Regions from separate parts of the Staphylococcus sp. M0911 genome, predicted to be linked through region 1. Evidence: riboswitches for the same ligand, from Rfam matches in the RefSeq annotation. Region 1 holds a riboswitch; the other holds the start of a gene.

The links. Region 1 has a riboswitch for lysine ahead of ssp1_RS06945 (aspartate kinase). Riboswitches for the same ligand answer to the same signal wherever they lie in the genome.
Region 2: another riboswitch for lysine. It lies ahead of ssp1_RS05650 (amino acid permease); the one in region 1 lies ahead of ssp1_RS06945 (aspartate kinase).

What each region holds. Positions count from the first base shown of each region.
Region 1 covers NZ_CP022881.1:1,422,385-1,431,044, reverse strand. Annotated here, with positions in the region: gene ssp1_RS06950 (ABC-F family ATP-binding cassette domain-containing protein) at 1-780, shown strand, start outside; lysine riboswitch at 1,341-1,517, shown strand; gene ssp1_RS06945 (aspartate kinase) at 1,600-2,805, shown strand; gene ssp1_RS06940 (aspartate-semialdehyde dehydrogenase) at 2,864-3,853, shown strand; gene dapA (4-hydroxy-tetrahydrodipicolinate synthase) at 3,855-4,739, shown strand; gene dapB (4-hydroxy-tetrahydrodipicolinate reductase) at 4,739-5,461, shown strand; gene dapD (2,3,4,5-tetrahydropyridine-2,6-dicarboxylate N-acetyltransferase) at 5,485-6,204, shown strand; gene ssp1_RS06920 (amidohydrolase) at 6,389-7,540, shown strand; gene ssp1_RS06915 (alanine racemase) at 7,544-8,620, shown strand; gene lysA (diaminopimelate decarboxylase) at 8,623-8,660, shown strand, end outside.
Region 2 covers NZ_CP022881.1:1,143,698-1,152,357, forward strand. Annotated here, with positions in the region: gene ssp1_RS05635 (replicative helicase loading/DNA remodeling protein DnaB) at 1-1,190, shown strand, start outside; gene dnaI (primosomal protein DnaI) at 1,191-2,111, shown strand; partial or broken gene ssp1_RS12160 (hypothetical protein) at 2,204-2,300, shown strand; gene thrS (threonine--tRNA ligase) at 2,480-4,417, shown strand; lysine riboswitch at 4,468-4,641, shown strand; gene ssp1_RS05650 (amino acid permease) at 4,843-6,339, shown strand; ribosomal protein L20 leader region at 6,401-6,524, shown strand; gene infC (translation initiation factor IF-3) at 6,551-7,078, shown strand; gene rpmI (50S ribosomal protein L35) at 7,109-7,309, shown strand; gene rplT (50S ribosomal protein L20) at 7,365-7,721, shown strand; gene ssp1_RS05670 (NUDIX domain-containing protein) at 7,899-8,507, shown strand; gene ssp1_RS05675 (hypothetical protein) at 8,527-8,660, shown strand, end outside.

The DNA of each region.
Region 1 (8,660 bases):
AATGCTTCTAAATCAAAACAAGCAACGAGTCGTAAGAAACAATTAGAAAAAATTGAATTAGATGATATCCAACCTTCATCTAGACGTTATCCATATGTTAAATTCACACCTGAAAGAGAAATTGGTAATGATTTATTAACTGTTCAAAACCTATCAAAAACAATTGATGGTGAAAAAGTATTAGATAACATTTCATTTACAATGAATCCTAATGATAAAGCTATTTTAATTGGTGATAGTGAAATTGCTAAAACAACATTACTTAAAATCTTAGCTGGTGAAATGGAGCCTGATGAAGGATCTTATAAATGGGGTGTAACAACTTCATTAAGTTACTTCCCTAAAGATAACTCTGAATTCTTTGATGGTGTGGATATGAATCTTGTTGACTGGTTACGTCAATATGCACCAGAAGATGAACAAACTGAAACATTCTTACGTGGCTTCTTAGGACGTATGTTATTCAGTGGTGAAGAAGTTAAGAAAAAAGCAAGCGTGTTATCAGGTGGCGAAAAAGTTCGCTGTATGTTAAGTAAAATGATGCTATCAAGTGCTAACGTATTGTTACTTGATGAGCCTACCAACCACTTAGACTTAGAAAGTATCACAGCAGTCAATGATGGTTTGAAATCATTTAAAGGTTCATTGATCTTTACATCATATGACTTTGAATTTATCAATACAATTGCTAACCGTGTGATTGATTTAAATCAATCTGGTGCCGTTTCTAAAGAAATTCCTTATGAAGAATACTTAAAAGAAACAGGAGTATTACAATAAATGACTTCGATTGAGCGTATGAATACATTTTGATGATGTATTTATACGCTTTTTATATACAGATATAATGAACATTCCCCTACTACTCTAGTTATTTATATTTTAAGGAATACACTCGTCTTGTTATCCGAGTGCACAAGAGATACTAACCATTAAAATGCACTATAATGTTTACAATCGTTTAGCAACGATTGCATAAGAGCCACTATTCTTTTAAAAGATTCAAAAGGAATACACTCGTCTTGTTATCCGAGTGCACAAGAGTTACTAAGCATTAAAATGCACTAAAAGGTTTACAATCGTTTAGCAACGATTGCATAAGAACCACTATTCTTTTAAAAGATTCAAAAGGAATACACTCGTCTTGTTATCCGAGAGCACAAGAGATACTAAGCATTAAAATGCACTAAAAGGTTTACAATCGTTTAGCAACGATTGCATAAAAGCCACTATATTTTTTGAAAAAGTGGCTCTAAATTTTCTGTTTATTTTAAAAAATCACAATTATCGGTTTACAGTCACATGTGGTATATGTATAATAAAAACATATCAATTGAATAAGATTTTGATGAGGCGCATTAAACATGAGTAAATATTAGGCAACTGTCTGCTAACAGCTAATATTGAAAGGGGGCAATGCCGAAACGAATGATAATAGCAGGTATCATTTGTTGGACTTTTTGGTTAAGAGCTAAGAGTTTGTCATTATTTCACAATAATGGAGTGCATCACTTGTACATAAATGTAGAACAAGTCGCATTCCAGACTTGTTCTTTTTTTATTGAATGGATGTGTCTCCCTACTAACTGAGGAGGACAAATATTGAATAGAAGTGTTTTGAAATTTGGCGGTTCTTCCGTCAGTGATTTTACAAAAATTAAAAATATAGCAGGTATGCTAAAAAATCGTGTTGAACAAGGTGAACAACTGATTGTGGTAGTTAGTGCAATGGGCAAAACCACGGACCAATTAATGGAAAATGTGTCCACATTAACATCAACACCAAAAGAGCAAGAACTCGCCCTACTGTTAACTACAGGAGAGCAACAAACTGTTTCATATTTATCAATGGTTCTCAATGATATTGGAATTAGTGCAAAGGCAATGACAGGATATCAAGCAGGTATCAAGACCATTGGTCATCATTTAAAAAGTAAAATTGCTGAAATTGACCCATCAACCTTTGAAACAGCTTTTAATAAGTACGATGTACTTGTCATAGCTGGATTCCAAGGTATCAACGAGGATCATGAATTAACTACACTCGGCCGTGGCGGTTCTGATACGACAGCAGTAGCTTTAGCAGCAAGTAATCAGATTCCTTGTGAAATCTACACAGATGTTGATGGTGTGTATGCTACAGATCCAAGAATATTGAGTCATGCCAAACGTTTGGAGTATGTATCATACGAGGAAATGATGGAAATGAGCGCATTAGGTGCTGGTGTACTTGAGACACGTAGCGTAGAGTTGGCTAAAAATTATGATATACCATTATATTTAGGAAGAACATTATCAAATGTGAAAGGAACATGGATTATGTCTAGAAGTGATTTATTAGAGAAAAAAGCAGTTACTGGGGTTGCATTAGATCAACACATGATGCATGTAACGATCACTTATCCCCTACCAGATAATCAATTATTAACACAACTATTCACAGAGCTAGAAATAGGTTCTGTCAATGTAGATATGATTTCACAAATCGTTAACCACGAAGGACTACAATTATCCTTCAGTATAAAAGATACAGATGCACATCAAATCACAGCTATTTTAGAGCAATTAGCCGTCGATTTTGAAGCATTGGATTTCAAAATTAATGAAGCATATGTCAAAATTTCATTAATTGGATCCGGTATGAGAGATATGTCAGGCGTAGCATCTAAAGCATTTATTACATTAATTAATGCGAAGATACCTTTTTACCAAACAACCACTTCTGAAATCAGTATTTCTTATGTCATTGATGCTGAAAATGGTGAAAAAGCCGTCGAAGAATTGTACGGTGCATTTGATATATAATTGATTTTAACTTAATTTTTCACAATATTAATAATATTTAAAACGGAGTGACTTAGACATGACAAAATTAGCAGTAGTTGGTGCAACAGGATTAGTTGGAACAAAAATGTTAGAAACTTTAGATCGAAAAGAGATCCCTTTTGATGAATTGGTTCTATTTTCTTCAGCACGTTCAGCTGGTCAAACAATCGAATTTCAAGGGCAAACGTATACAGTACAAGAACTTACAGATGAAGCAGCAAGTGAACACTTTGATTATGTATTGATGAGTGCTGGTGGTGGTACAAGTGAACACTTCGCCCCACTATTTGAAAAAGCTGGCGCTATTGTCATTGATAATTCTAGTCAATGGCGTATGACAGAAGATGTTGATTTAGTTGTACCTGAGGTTAACGAACCCCACTTTACAAGAGGCATCATTGCTAATCCAAACTGTTCTACGATTCAATCAGTCGTACCATTAAAAGTATTGCAAGATGCATTTGGATTATCAAGAGTAGCTTATACGACATATCAAGCGGTTTCAGGATCAGGAGTTAAGGGTAAGAGAGATTTATCTGAAGGTGCAAATGGTAAAGCACCAGAAGCTTATCCTCATCCAATTTATAATAACGTATTACCACATATTGACGTATTCCTTGAAAATGGTTATACAAAAGAAGAACAAAAAATGATAGATGAAACACGTAAAATTTTAAATGACAAAGATTTAAAAGTGACTGCAACTTGTGTACGTGTGCCAGTTCAAGATAGCCATAGTGTTGAAATGGATGTTACTTTAAAACAAGATACTACCGTTGAAGCAATTCAAGAATTATTCGATAAAGATGATCGTGTTGTTCTTGTAGATAATCCTGCTAAAAATGAATACCCTTTAGCAATTCACTCAACAGGTAAAGACGACGTGTTTGTTGGTCGTATTCGTCGAGATGACACATTAGACAATACTTTCCACGTATGGTGTACATCAGACAACCTACTTAAAGGTGCAGCATTGAATGCCGTTCAAGTTTTAGAACAAGTTTTAAAATTGAAAGGAGTTCTTTAATATGACACACATGTTTGAAGGTGTAGGCGTCGCATTAACAACGCCATTTGTAAATAATGAAGTAGATTATGATGCATTAAGACGACACGTTACATTCTTATTAGAAAATAATGCACAAGCGATTATTGTAAATGGAACTACAGCTGAAAGCCCTACACTAAACGATGAAGAGAAAGAACATGTTTTAGAAACAGTTGTGAATTTAGTTAACAAACAGGTTCCTGTGATTGCAGGTACAGGTACAAATAATACTGAAAAATCTATTCAAGCGTCTGTACGTGCACGTCAACTTGGTGCAGATGCAGTGATGCTAATTACACCTTATTACAATAAAACAAATCAACGTGGTTTAGTTCAACACTTTGAAACAATTGCGAATGCAGTTGAATTACCTGTTGTCTTATATAATGTACCTTCACGTACGAATATGACGATTGAACCAGAAACAGTTGAAACGTTAAGTCAAAATAAATATATTGTAGCGCTTAAAGATGCGACAAATGATTTGGATTATTTTGAAGAAGTTAAAAAACGTGTGAATCAAGATGAATTTGCCATTTATAGTGGTAATGACGACAATGTGGTTGATTTTTATCAACGTGGTGGTAATGGCGTGATTTCAGTTATTGCTAACGTCATTCCAAAAGCATTTCAACACTTATATGATGCTAAACAAGATGGGGACACATTGGCAAAGGCATTTGAACCGATTGGCCAATTATTAGACGCGTTATCAGTTGATGTTAATCCTATTTCAATTAAAGCATTAACGGCTTATGAAGGATTTGGAAGCTATGAATTACGTTTGCCTCTTGTACCACTTGAGGATAATGATCGTCAAACATTAGAGCAAGCTTACGAAACATTTAAAGCAGGTGAAAAATAATGAAGATCTTATTAATTGGCTATGGAGCTATGAACCAGCGTGTTGCTAGATTAGCTGAAGAAAAAGGCCACGAAATTGTCGGTGTTATTGAACCGATGAATAGTGATTCATCACCATACCAACAATTTGAACGTATTGCAGATGCTAAAGAAGCAGATGTAGCAATTGATTTTTCTAATCCTAATTTATTATTACCCCTATTAGATGAATCATTTGAATTGCCATTAGTCGTTGCGACTACTGGTGAAAAAGAGAAAATCACTCAAAAATTAGAAGCATTAGGTAAAAAGATGCCAGTATTTTTCAGTGCAAATATGAGTTATGGTGTTCATGCACTTACTAAAATTTTAGAAGCTGCAGTTCCCCTATTACAAGATTTTGATATTGAACTGACAGAAGCACATCATAATAAGAAAGTTGATGCGCCTAGTGGTACATTAGTGAAGTTATATGATGTTATAGAAGGATTACGTGATAAAACAACTCCAGTATATGATCGCCATGATAAAACTGAGAAACGTACACCAGACGAAATTGGCATCCATACAGTTCGTGGCGGTACGATTGTTGGAGAACATGATGTGTTATTTGCTGGCACAGATGAAACAATTACGATTTCACATAAAGCACAATCTAAAGACATTTTCGCGAATGGTGCAATTGGTGCAGCTGAAAAATTAATCAATAAAGAAAACGGTTTTTATACATTTGATAATTTATAAAATATAACTAAAGGAGCAAAATTATGGTACAACATTTATCAGCACAAGAAATTATTCAATATATTAGTGATGCAAAAAAATCAACGCCTTTAAAAGTTTATGTCAATGGTACATTTGATGGCGTCAACTTCCCCGAATCATTTAAAGTATTTGGTTCAGATCATTCTAAAGTGATCTTTTGTGAAGCGGATGATTGGAAACCATTTTATGAGTCGTATCAAGACAAATTTGAGGATATTGAAATTGAAATGGATCGTCGTAATTCAGCCATCCCATTAAAAGATTTAACAAATACGAATGCACGTATTGAACCAGGTGCTTTCATTCGTGAACAAGCTGTAATCGAAGATGGTGCTGTAGTCATGATGGGTGCAACAATTAACATTGGTGCAGTTGTTGGTGAAGGTACAATGGTAGATATGAATGCTACTCTAGGCGGTCGTGCGACAACTGGTAAAAATGTACATGTTGGTGCAGGATCAGTATTAGCTGGTGTCATCGAGCCACCTAGTGCGTCACCTGTTGTCATTGAAGATAATGTGTTAATTGGTGCAAATGCAGTTATTTTAGAAGGTGTTCGAGTTGGTGAAGGTGCGATTGTAGCAGCTGGCGCTATTGTGACGCAAGATGTACCTGCAGGAGCAGTTGTTGCCGGAACACCTGCTAAAGTGATCAAGCAAACGTCTGAAGTCGAAGATTCTAAACGTGAAATTGTATCAGCATTACGCAAATTAAATGATTAATTTATTATAATAATATGGCAGTTGAAACAAAGGAGTGGCCTATGGTTTGAACTTGAACGTGAGTGTGTTTAACGCCCTACCGTTCAAATGATCACATTGCCTCTCCTCATTGTTTCGACTTTTTATTATCATGATATTTAATAGTATATATTTTGGGATTTTTATGGTGAAAGGAATGATAATGATGAATGAATTAGAATTTGTAACAACACACCGTCGACATTTACATCAGCATCCTGAATTAAGTTTACATGAATATGAAACTACTCTGTACATTACTGATTTCTTAACAGAATTAGGCGTACCATTTGAACGTCCATTGGAAACAGGTGCGATTGCATATCTTGAAGGTAATAGTCAGCATACTATCGCTTATAGAGCAGATATAGATGCATTACCCATTTTTGAAGAAAATGATGTAGAGTTTCGTAGCCAAAATGATAACGTGATGCATGCATGTGGCCATGATGGTCATACGACGGCACTGATGTTATTTGTTAAGCGTTGTAAAGCAATGGCAGATAAAGGTACTCTCCCTCACAATATTGTATTTATATTCCAACCTGCAGAAGAAACAGGTGGTGGTGCACATCGTCTTATAAAAGCCAAGGCTTTTGATAATTACCCTATTGAAGCTGTATTTGGTATTCACGTTAATCCTTTTTCTGATGAAGGCACAGTTGTCATTCGAGACGAAGAAATTACGGCAAGTGCGACAGAATACCGATTCTATTTAACAGGACTATCTAGTCACGTTGCTGATAAAGAGCAAGGTCATTCATGTGGCGAAGCCTTACAACACGTCTTAACACAAGTGGGTCAAATACAACAATTTCATTTGAATGGATTAAAACGAAATATAGTACATATGGGTCATTTTGAAGCTGGTGAAGCTATCAATACAGTACCAAGTAATGGCTATTTAGAAGGAACAATTCGTACATATGATGTCGATGATTTAACTATTGTAAAAAATCAAATGCAAAAAATTGCTGAAAGTGTATCATTATTATTTAATGTGACGTGTGAAGTAAAATTTGAGGAAGGCTATCCACCTACAATGAATAGTCCGAAATTACGCGAACCTGTTGAACAGGCACTTAAAAATGCAAATCTAGAAGTCATCGACAAACCAACACCATTCTTATTTGGTGAAGACTTTAGTTTCTATGGTCAATTATTAGCACCTGCTTACTTCGTCTTCGTTGGAACTCGCAATAAAGATAAAGGTTATGTGACAGGATTACATACGTCTCATTTAAATTTTGATGAAAAGGTATTAATAGACGTAGCCAATTATTATGAACAACTACTATTAAATTATAAAGAGGTGTAAGCATTGACAGCAATTTGGTCAGTCGATACAGAAGCATTTTATAACAATGCTAAGAAAGTGAAAAATCAACAACCCATTATGGCCGTTGTTAAAAATAACGCTTACCACTATGGCTTAGAATTTGCGGTAAAGCAATTTTTACGTGCAGGTATCAATACATTTAGTACGACGTCACTTAAAGAAGCAGTTCGTGTACGTGAATTAGCACCAGATGCAACGGTGTTTCTTATGAATGCGGTATATGATTTTGATACTGTACGTGATTATCATATTCATATGACCTTACCTTCTTTAAATTATTATTACGAGCATAAAGAAGATTTACGAGATATTCATGTGCACTTAGAGTTTGAAAATTTACTGCATCGTTCTGGATTTAAAACACTAGAAGAGATTCAAGAGGTATTACAAGATCATCAACATAATAAGAACCCTAAACGCATGATTATTTCTGGTTTATGGACACATTTTGGTTATGCTGATGAATTTGGTGTAACTGAATATGATGTAGAACGTTCAGCATGGTTGAATGTTTTACATACATTATTAAATGAAGGATATCAATTCGACTATATACATTCTCAAAATAGTGCAAGCTATTATCGAGAAGGACAAGTCGTTCTCCCCCACCATACACATGCTAGAGTGGGTATTGCTTTATATGGTTCACGTCCATATAGTGGATTGAATGAAGCAGCCATTCAACAAGCATTGACTGTAAAAGCGAATGTCATACAAATTAGAGAAGTTCAAAATGGTGACTATTGTGGCTATAGTTGGGCATTTGAAACACAACATGACAATACTAAGCTTGCTGTGGTAGATGTTGGTTATGGTGACGGTATATTAAGAGCAAGAGCACAACATGAAGCATTGATAAACGGTAAGCGCTACCCTATTCGTGCCCTAATGATGAGCCATATGTTTGTAGAAGTTGATGAACACGTACATGCACAAGATCAAGTTGTATTATATAATGAAAGTATGCGCATTGATGAATATACCTTTAAGGGTGTGGGAGCAAATTCAGAACAACTGAGCGCTATGAATCACGATTCTCTTATAAAGGAGTACAGATAAAGATGACAGTAGAATATAACGAATACGGCGAATTAACAAT
Region 2 (8,660 bases), 280 kb from region 1:
ATGTCATTATGAATGAACTTAAAGAAAATTTAATCGACTTTAGAAATCAAATGGATTTGTTAGAAGCAATTGGTTTAATGAAATCATTTGTTAAACATGATGAGCAACAAACACATTTTATATATCAATTGATTCAGCCGCCGTCAGCATCCCAATTTTTCAATGACCCTATGTTATCTGTATTTTTATATAGTGAAGTTGATAAAAAAAGATACCAAGTACTAAAGAAACATTTTGAACAAACTTTTAGAGATTTAACGCAGTATCAACAAACAACGAGAAAGTTTACAGATGTCTTTAAAGTACCCAATAGAATATTAGATATCGACACACAAGATATACCTAAAGCGAGTGAGTATCAAGGACTTGATTTGTCTAATGAATCTTTTGATTTTGATATGTTGAAACAGATGTTACATAACCACTTCATTTCAAATGAAATCGTGACAAAAGACGCTAAAAGTCTTATTATTCAACTTGCAACTTTATATGGTTTAACGGCTGACGCGATGAAACATATTATATTGAATTCAATTACTAGTGCTCAACAATTATCTTTTGAAGAGATGCGTAAACAAGCGCGTTCATATTATTTAATAGAACATGAAAACCAATTACCTAAATTAGAATTGAATAAAAGCATTAAACAAAGTGAAAATTCGAACCAATCTAATGAAATCCCTAATCCTGAAAATGATACGGAACAATGGCTTCAATTGTTAGAACAGACGAGTCCAATTGATATGTTAGCCTCATGGTCTGAATCAGAACCAACATTGTCTCAAAAGAATATGATTGAAGAATTAATTCATAGAGAAAAAATGAACTTTGGAGTTATTAACATCTTATTACAATTTGTTATGCTCAAAGAAGATATGAAATTACCAAAATCATATATTTTTGAAATTGCTTCGAATTGGAAGAAGAAAGGGATTACTACGGCTAAACAAGCTTATGAATATGCCTTGAAAGTTAATCAACCTAAACCATCTTATGAGAATAAATCGCAACCTTATCAAGGTTATAATCGTAAAAGTAAATTGGTTTCTAGAGAGAAAACACCTAAATGGTTAGAAGAAAGAGATAATCCGAATGCTACAGAACTTTCAAAAGATGAAAAGGATGAACAATTTGAAAAGGATAGACAAGCATTCTTAGAACAATTAAATAAAGATTGGGAGGAGGATTAGATGGAAAGCTTTAAGAATATTGTAGGTTCAAATAAAGATTTCGAAAAGAGAATTGCTAAAATACGTCAGCAAGTTGTTAATGATCCTGATGTTAAGCAATTTTTAAATGAACATCAATCAGAATTAACTAATGCCATGATTGATGAAGATTTAAACGTTCTACAAGAATATAAAGATCAACAAAAGCACTATGATGGGCATCATTATAATGAATGTCCTAATTTTGTTAAAGGCCATATACCAGAATTATATATCGAAAATGAACGTATTAAAATCCGCTATTTGCCATGCCCATGTAAAGTGAAATATGATGAAGAAAGACTTAATTCTCAATTGATTACATCACATCATATGCAGAGAGATACTTTAAATGCAAAGATTAAAGATATTTATACAACTGGACGTAATCGATTGGATATTGCAATGCAAGTTAATGATATATGCAAAAAGTTAATAAATGGTGAGAATGTCAAAGGGCTATATCTGTATGGACCTTTTGGCACTGGAAAGTCATTTATTTTAGGTGCCATAGCAAATCAACTCAAAGCTAAAAAAGTGCCATCTACTATAGTTTATCTTCCCGAATACATTCGCACATTAAAAGGTGGTTTTAAGGACGGGAGTTACGAAAGAAAATTACAAAGAATTCGAGAAGCTAACATTTTAATGCTAGATGATATTGGTGCAGAAGAAGTAACGCCATGGGTTAGAGATGAAGTTATTGGCCCATTATTGCATTATAGAATGGTTCATGAATTACCCACTTTCTTTACTTCTAATTTAAGTTATGATGAATTAGAACACCATTTATCAATGACACGTGAGGGTGCAGAAAAAACGAAAGCAGCTCGAATTATTGAACGTATTAAGACGTTATCCACACCTTATTTCTTAAAAGGTGAAAACTTTAGAAACAATTGATATTTTCATAAAATGTTGTATAATAGAATCAAATCTAAATCGTTGAAACTGTTGAAGACATGATAATTTAATCACTGTTACACAGAAAGCCGTTGTTTGATGAGAATATGGCTAATAAATTAAATTATTACTACTTTAATGCATGGTATTTGTAATGAATACTCGGCTCAAGACCGTTATCTTATGTAGAGAAGACGTTAAAATTGCTCGTTTTTAATCGAGTATTGTTTTAACGCTTAACTAGGGTGGTACCACGACAATCTCGTCCCTGATTTAGGGATGGGATTTTTTTATTTTCTCTATAGTTTTACATTGATTTATTTCAATAAGTCAACGATATGATTTTTTATAATTTAGGAGGTTATAGTATGGATCAAATTAATATTCAATTTCCAGATGGTAATTCAAAGGCATTTGATAAAGGCACTACTACTGAAGATATAGCTCAATCAATCAGTCCAGGTCTACGAAAAAAAGCTGTAGCAGGTAAATTTAATGGACAAATGGTAGATTTAACACGACCGTTAGAAGAAGATGGTGAGATTGAAATTGTTACACCAGGTAGTGATGAAGCATTGGAAGTATTGCGTCATTCAACTGCTCATTTGATGGCTCAAGCATTAAAACGTTTATACGGGGATGTTAAATTTGGTGTAGGTCCTGTCATTGAAGGCGGCTTCTACTATGATTTCGATACAGATGAAAAAATTTCATCAGATGACTTTGAAAAAATTGAAAAAACAATGAAAAAAATTGTCGATGAGAATCATAAAATCGAAAGAAAAGTAGTCACTAGGGATGAAGCTAAAGCATTCTTCAAAGATGATCCATACAAATTAGAATTAATTGATGCAATACCTGAAGATGAAAATGTAACGCTATATAGTCAAGGAGAATTCGCTGATTTATGTAGAGGTGTTCATGTACCATCTACGTCTAAAATTAAAGAATTTAAATTATTATCAACAGCTGGTGCATACTGGCGCGGAGACAGTAATAATAAAATGTTACAACGTATTTACGGTACTGCATTCTTTGATAAAAAAGATTTAAAAGCGCATTTAGAAATGTTGGAAGAGCGCAAAGAACGTGATCACCGTAAAATCGGTAAAGATTTAGAGTTGTTTGCAAATAGTCAACTAGTTGGAGCTGGTTTACCACTATGGTTACCTAATGGTGCTACAATTCGTCGTGAAATTGAACGTTATATTGTAGATAAAGAAGTAAGCATGGGATATGACCACGTATATACACCAGTATTAGCAAATGTTGATTTATATAAAACATCCGGACATTGGGATCACTATCAAGAGGACATGTTCCCACCTATGAAATTAGATGAGACAGAAGAAATGGTATTACGTCCGATGAACTGTCCTCACCATATGATGATATATAATAATAAACCGCATTCTTATAGAGAATTGCCAATTCGTATTGCCGAATTAGGTACTATGCATAGATATGAAGCTAGTGGTGCTGTATCAGGATTACAACGAGTAAGAGGTATGACTTTGAACGATTCACATATCTTTGTTAGACCTGATCAAATTAAGGAAGAATTCAAACGCGTAGTTAATATGATTCAAGATGTATATAAAGATTTCGGTTTCGAAGACTATCGTTTCAGATTAAGTTATAGAGACCCAGAAGATAAAGAAAAGTATTTTGATGATGATGAAATGTGGAATAAAGCTGAGAACATGATTAAAGAAGCGGCTGACGAATTAGGGTTATCATACGAAGAAGCTATCGGAGAAGCGGCATTTTATGGCCCTAAATTAGATGTGCAAGTTAAAACAGCTATGGGTAAAGAAGAAACATTATCTACAGCACAATTAGATTTCTTATTACCTGAGCGTTTTGAACTCACATACATTGGTCAAGATGGAGAGCAACATAGACCTGTAGTTATTCATCGTGGTGTTGTATCTACAATGGAACGATTTGTTGCATTCTTAACTGAAGAAACTAAAGGTGCATTCCCAACTTGGTTAGCACCAAAACAAGTTGAAATTATCCCAGTTAATTTAGATTTACATTACGACTATGCAAAATCAATTCAAGATGAATTAAAATCTCAAGGTGTTCGTGTTGAAATCGATGATCGTAATGAAAAAATGGGTTATAAAATCCGTGAAGCCCAAATGCAAAAAATCCCTTATCAAATAGTGGTAGGAGATAAAGAAGTAGAAAACAATGAAGTAAATGTACGTAAATACGGTTCTCAAGATCAAGAGACATTAGAAAAAGATGAATTTATTTGGAATTTAGTAGACGAAATCCGTTTAAAAAAGCATAGATAAGCTTGAAATTTAAACGCAGTTCATGTATATTACAAGTTAGTTAAATAAAAAGTTGAGTTAGAGGTTGCAATATTAAAGAGTCGCTTGTCAGAAGTCTTATGGGACATATGTTGAACAAGTTAAAGGTAATGTTGCCGAAACAAGTGATAACCATAATTATGACTTGTTGGGACAGTTGTCGAAAGAAACTGTACTGTCACAGAATGTGATGTGCTACCTTATATAGATAAAAGCAAAGTGGTTGCATATCTTAAAGGTATGTAGCCACTTTTTTGTTTTAGATTTATAAATAAAAGTAACATAATTAAGTGAGATATGGTACAGCTATTGAAATAGATGATGAAACAGATCTTAATGTGTTGTTTCTTTAATAAATGATAAAACAAAATCATAACTGCCTCTAAATACAAAGAAAGGAATCTTCTATGAGTAAAAACAAAAGTCAAAATGAAGGGATACAAAGAGGTTTAAAAGACCGCCACATATCTATGATAGCGATTGGTGGTTGTATTGGAACAGGTCTATTTATGACTTCCGGTGGAGCCATTCACAGCGCTGGTGCCTTAGGTGCTTTGATTGCTTATGCAATTATTGGAGCAATGGTATTCTTCTTAATGACCTCACTAGGCGAGATGGCCACATATTTACCAGTTTCGGGATCATTTAGTACATACGCCACACGATTTGTAGACCCATCTCTAGGGTTTGCATTAGGGTGGAACTATTGGTTTAACTGGGTCATTACAGTAGCTGCAGATGTAACCATTGCCGCTCAGGTCATTCAATATTGGTCCCCAATGCAAAGTGTTCCCGCTTGGGTATGGAGTTGTATATTTTTAGTTATTATCTTTGCACTTAACTCATTGTCAGTTCGAGTATATGGTGAGAGTGAATATTGGTTTGCACTTATAAAAGTTGTTACTGTCATCATATTTATTGTAATAGGATTATTAACTATTGTAGGTATAATGGGTGGTAAATTCGTTGGTTTTGAAACCTTTACTAAAGGAGGCGGCCCTATCCTTGGTGGTAACTTAGGTGGTAGCTTACTTTCAATATTAGGTGTGTTCTTAGTTGCTGGCTTTTCATTCCAAGGAACTGAATTAATTGGTATTACAGCAGGGGAATCTGAAAATCCTGAAAGAGCCGTCCCAAAAGCAATCAAACAAGTGTTCTGGAGAATATTATTATTCTATATACTAGCAATTTTCATCATTGGTATGCTAATACCATATGATAGTAGTGCACTTATGGGTGGAGAAAATAGCATCTCTACTTCACCATTTACATTAGTGTTCCAAAATGCTGGACTTGCATTTGCAGCATCATTTATGAATGCAGTTATATTAACATCAGTGTTATCTGCAGGTAATTCAGGGATGTACGCGTCTACTAGAATGTTATATTCAATGAGTAAAGATAAACTAGCATTTAATTCATTTTCTAAAACGAATAAAAATGGTGTGCCGCACATTTCTCTAATCGTAACTGGAATTATTGTTGTAGTGATTTTTGCAGTACAACATTTTAGTGGTGATGCATATGAATATATCGTTGCAGCAAGTGGTATGACAGGATTTATTGCTTGGGTCGGTATAGCAGTGAGTCATTATAGATTTAGACGTGCATTCGATAAGCAAAATTATGACAAATCTAAATTAAAATATACGGCTAAATTATTCCCATTCGGCCCAATATTTGCCGGATTCTTATGTATAATTGTTATACTAGGTCAAGACGTCGACTTTATTAAAACAGGGGACTTTGACTTAAATCGATTTATTATTACTTATATGGGAATTCCGGTGTTCTTAGCATTCTTTATATATCATAAAGTACGATATAAGACTAAAAAAATTCCATTAGAACAAGTAGATTTACGACAAGATGTATCTATGGAAGAAGTAAGACATCATGATTAATAAAAAAAGTAGTTGACGAATACATTTATTGTTGATATGATTAATAACGTTGAATACGAAACGAACCAAGTAGAAGCTCCCGCTTCTCACCTGTAGCGACGCAATAGGCAGTTGGCAGGTTAATCATGTTACACAATTAATGTGTGAAGAAGAGCGGGTAGTGATACTCGCTCTTCTTTTTGCTTGGGACAATTTCGTAAAATTCTGGGAGGTGTCAACCATAGCAAAAGATCAGACTCAAATTAATGAGAAAATTCGTGCAAAAGAACTTCGTTTAGTAGGTCAAGATGGTGAACAAATTGGTGTTAAATCAAAACAAGAAGCATTAGAAATGGCTGAACGTGTTGATTTAGATTTAGTAATCGTAGCACCAAATGCTAAACCACCTGTTGCAAGAATTATGGATTACGGTAAATTCAAATTCGAACAACAGAAAAAAGAAAAAGAAATGAAGAAGAAACAAAAAACAATTAACGTTAAAGAAATTCGTTTAAGCCCAACAATTGAGGAACATGATTTCCAAACAAAATTGAAAAATGGACGTAAATTCCTTTCTAAAGGCGATAAATGTAAAGTTTCAATTCGTTTCAGAGGTCGTGCAATTACTCACAAAGAAATTGGTCAACGCCAATTAGAAAAATTTGCTGAAGAATGCAAAGACATTGCAACAATCGAACAGAAGCCTAAAATGGAAGGCCGTCAAATGTTCCTTATGTTATCACCAATTAATGAAAAATAATTAATAATAATTTCTAGGAGGAAATGAATCATGCCTAAAATGAAAACTCACCGTGGAGCAGCGAAACGTGTTAAAAGAACTGGTTCAGGTCAATTAAAACGTTCAAGAGCTTTCACATCTCACTTATTCGCAAACAAAAACACTAAACAAAAACGTCAATTACGTAAAAGTAGATTAGTTTCTAAAAGTGATATGAAACGTGTAAAACAATTATTATCTTATAAAAAATAATACAACTAACGAATATAGAATAATTACGTAGATAGAATCTAAGGAGGAATTTAATATGCCACGAGTAAAAGGTGGAACAGTAACAAGAGCACGTCGTAAAAAAACGATTAAATTAGCTAAAGGTTACTTCGGTTCAAAACATACATTATATAAAGTAGCAAAACAACAAGTAATGAAATCAGGTCAATACGCATTCCGTGACCGTCGTCAACGTAAACGTGATTTCCGTAAATTATGGATTACACGTATTAATGCTGCAGCACGTAAACACGATATTAGTTATTCACGTTTAATGAACGGATTGAAAAAAGCTGATATCGATATCAACCGTAAAATGTTATCTGAAATTGCTATTTCAGACGATAAAGCATTCGGTGAATTAGTATCAAAAGCTAAAGACGCTTTAAAATAAACTAAACTCATAAAAGCTGAGACATTTTAGGATGTCCCAGCTTTTATTTATATTTCTTTAAATTTTAAAATGGAATTGTCTAAGCATTGATATTAATAGAGAATATTGATAACGATCGCGAATTGAAAATAAGTTTGATAGAATAATATTATAAAAGAAAACATAAAGGAGTTTAGTATGTCTAAATTTGATGAGCAAATTATAGTTGTGCCAAGAGCAACACTTTTCGATAATGAAAAGAATGCATTTAATGGATTTTTATCAAAAAATGATGAAAAAGGTAGTAATATTTTCAATGCATTAAGTCAGTATGACGTGAAGCGTAGAGGTGATATGGAAGAGGATCCAGAATTTAAGCAACTTATTTCATATTGTTTATTAGAAAATCAAAGTGGTGAAATACTTGTGTATGAGCGTCTTTCAGGCGGCGGAGAAGAAAGACTACATGGCCAATCCTCAATTGGCGTCGGTGGTCATATGAACGACGTTGTAGGGGCAGATTCAATTAATGAAGTGCTAAGAGTGAATGCGCAAAGAGAATTAGAAGAAGAAGTAGGTTTATCTGCAGAAGATTCTCAAAATATGGAATACTTAGGCTTTATCAATGATGACAATAATGAAGTAGGCAAGGTTCATATGGGTGTAGTATTTAAAATAACAGTCAGTTCAAATGATGTAGAATCTAAAGAAACAGATACGTTAAGAATCAAATGGATTGAAAAAGGGAAAATAGAATCATACGATGACTTTGAGACATGGAGTGCATTAATTCTTCAAGATTTATAATAATTGAGGTGCAAATTGAATGTCAGATATCATCCCATTCCCATTATCTGAGAAAAAGTTAAAAGAAGATATTAGAAAAGCGGAATTAACACAAGACTTGGATAGAATGTATGAATTATTTGAACAATATGAAAGCCAATTTGAATTAGATGA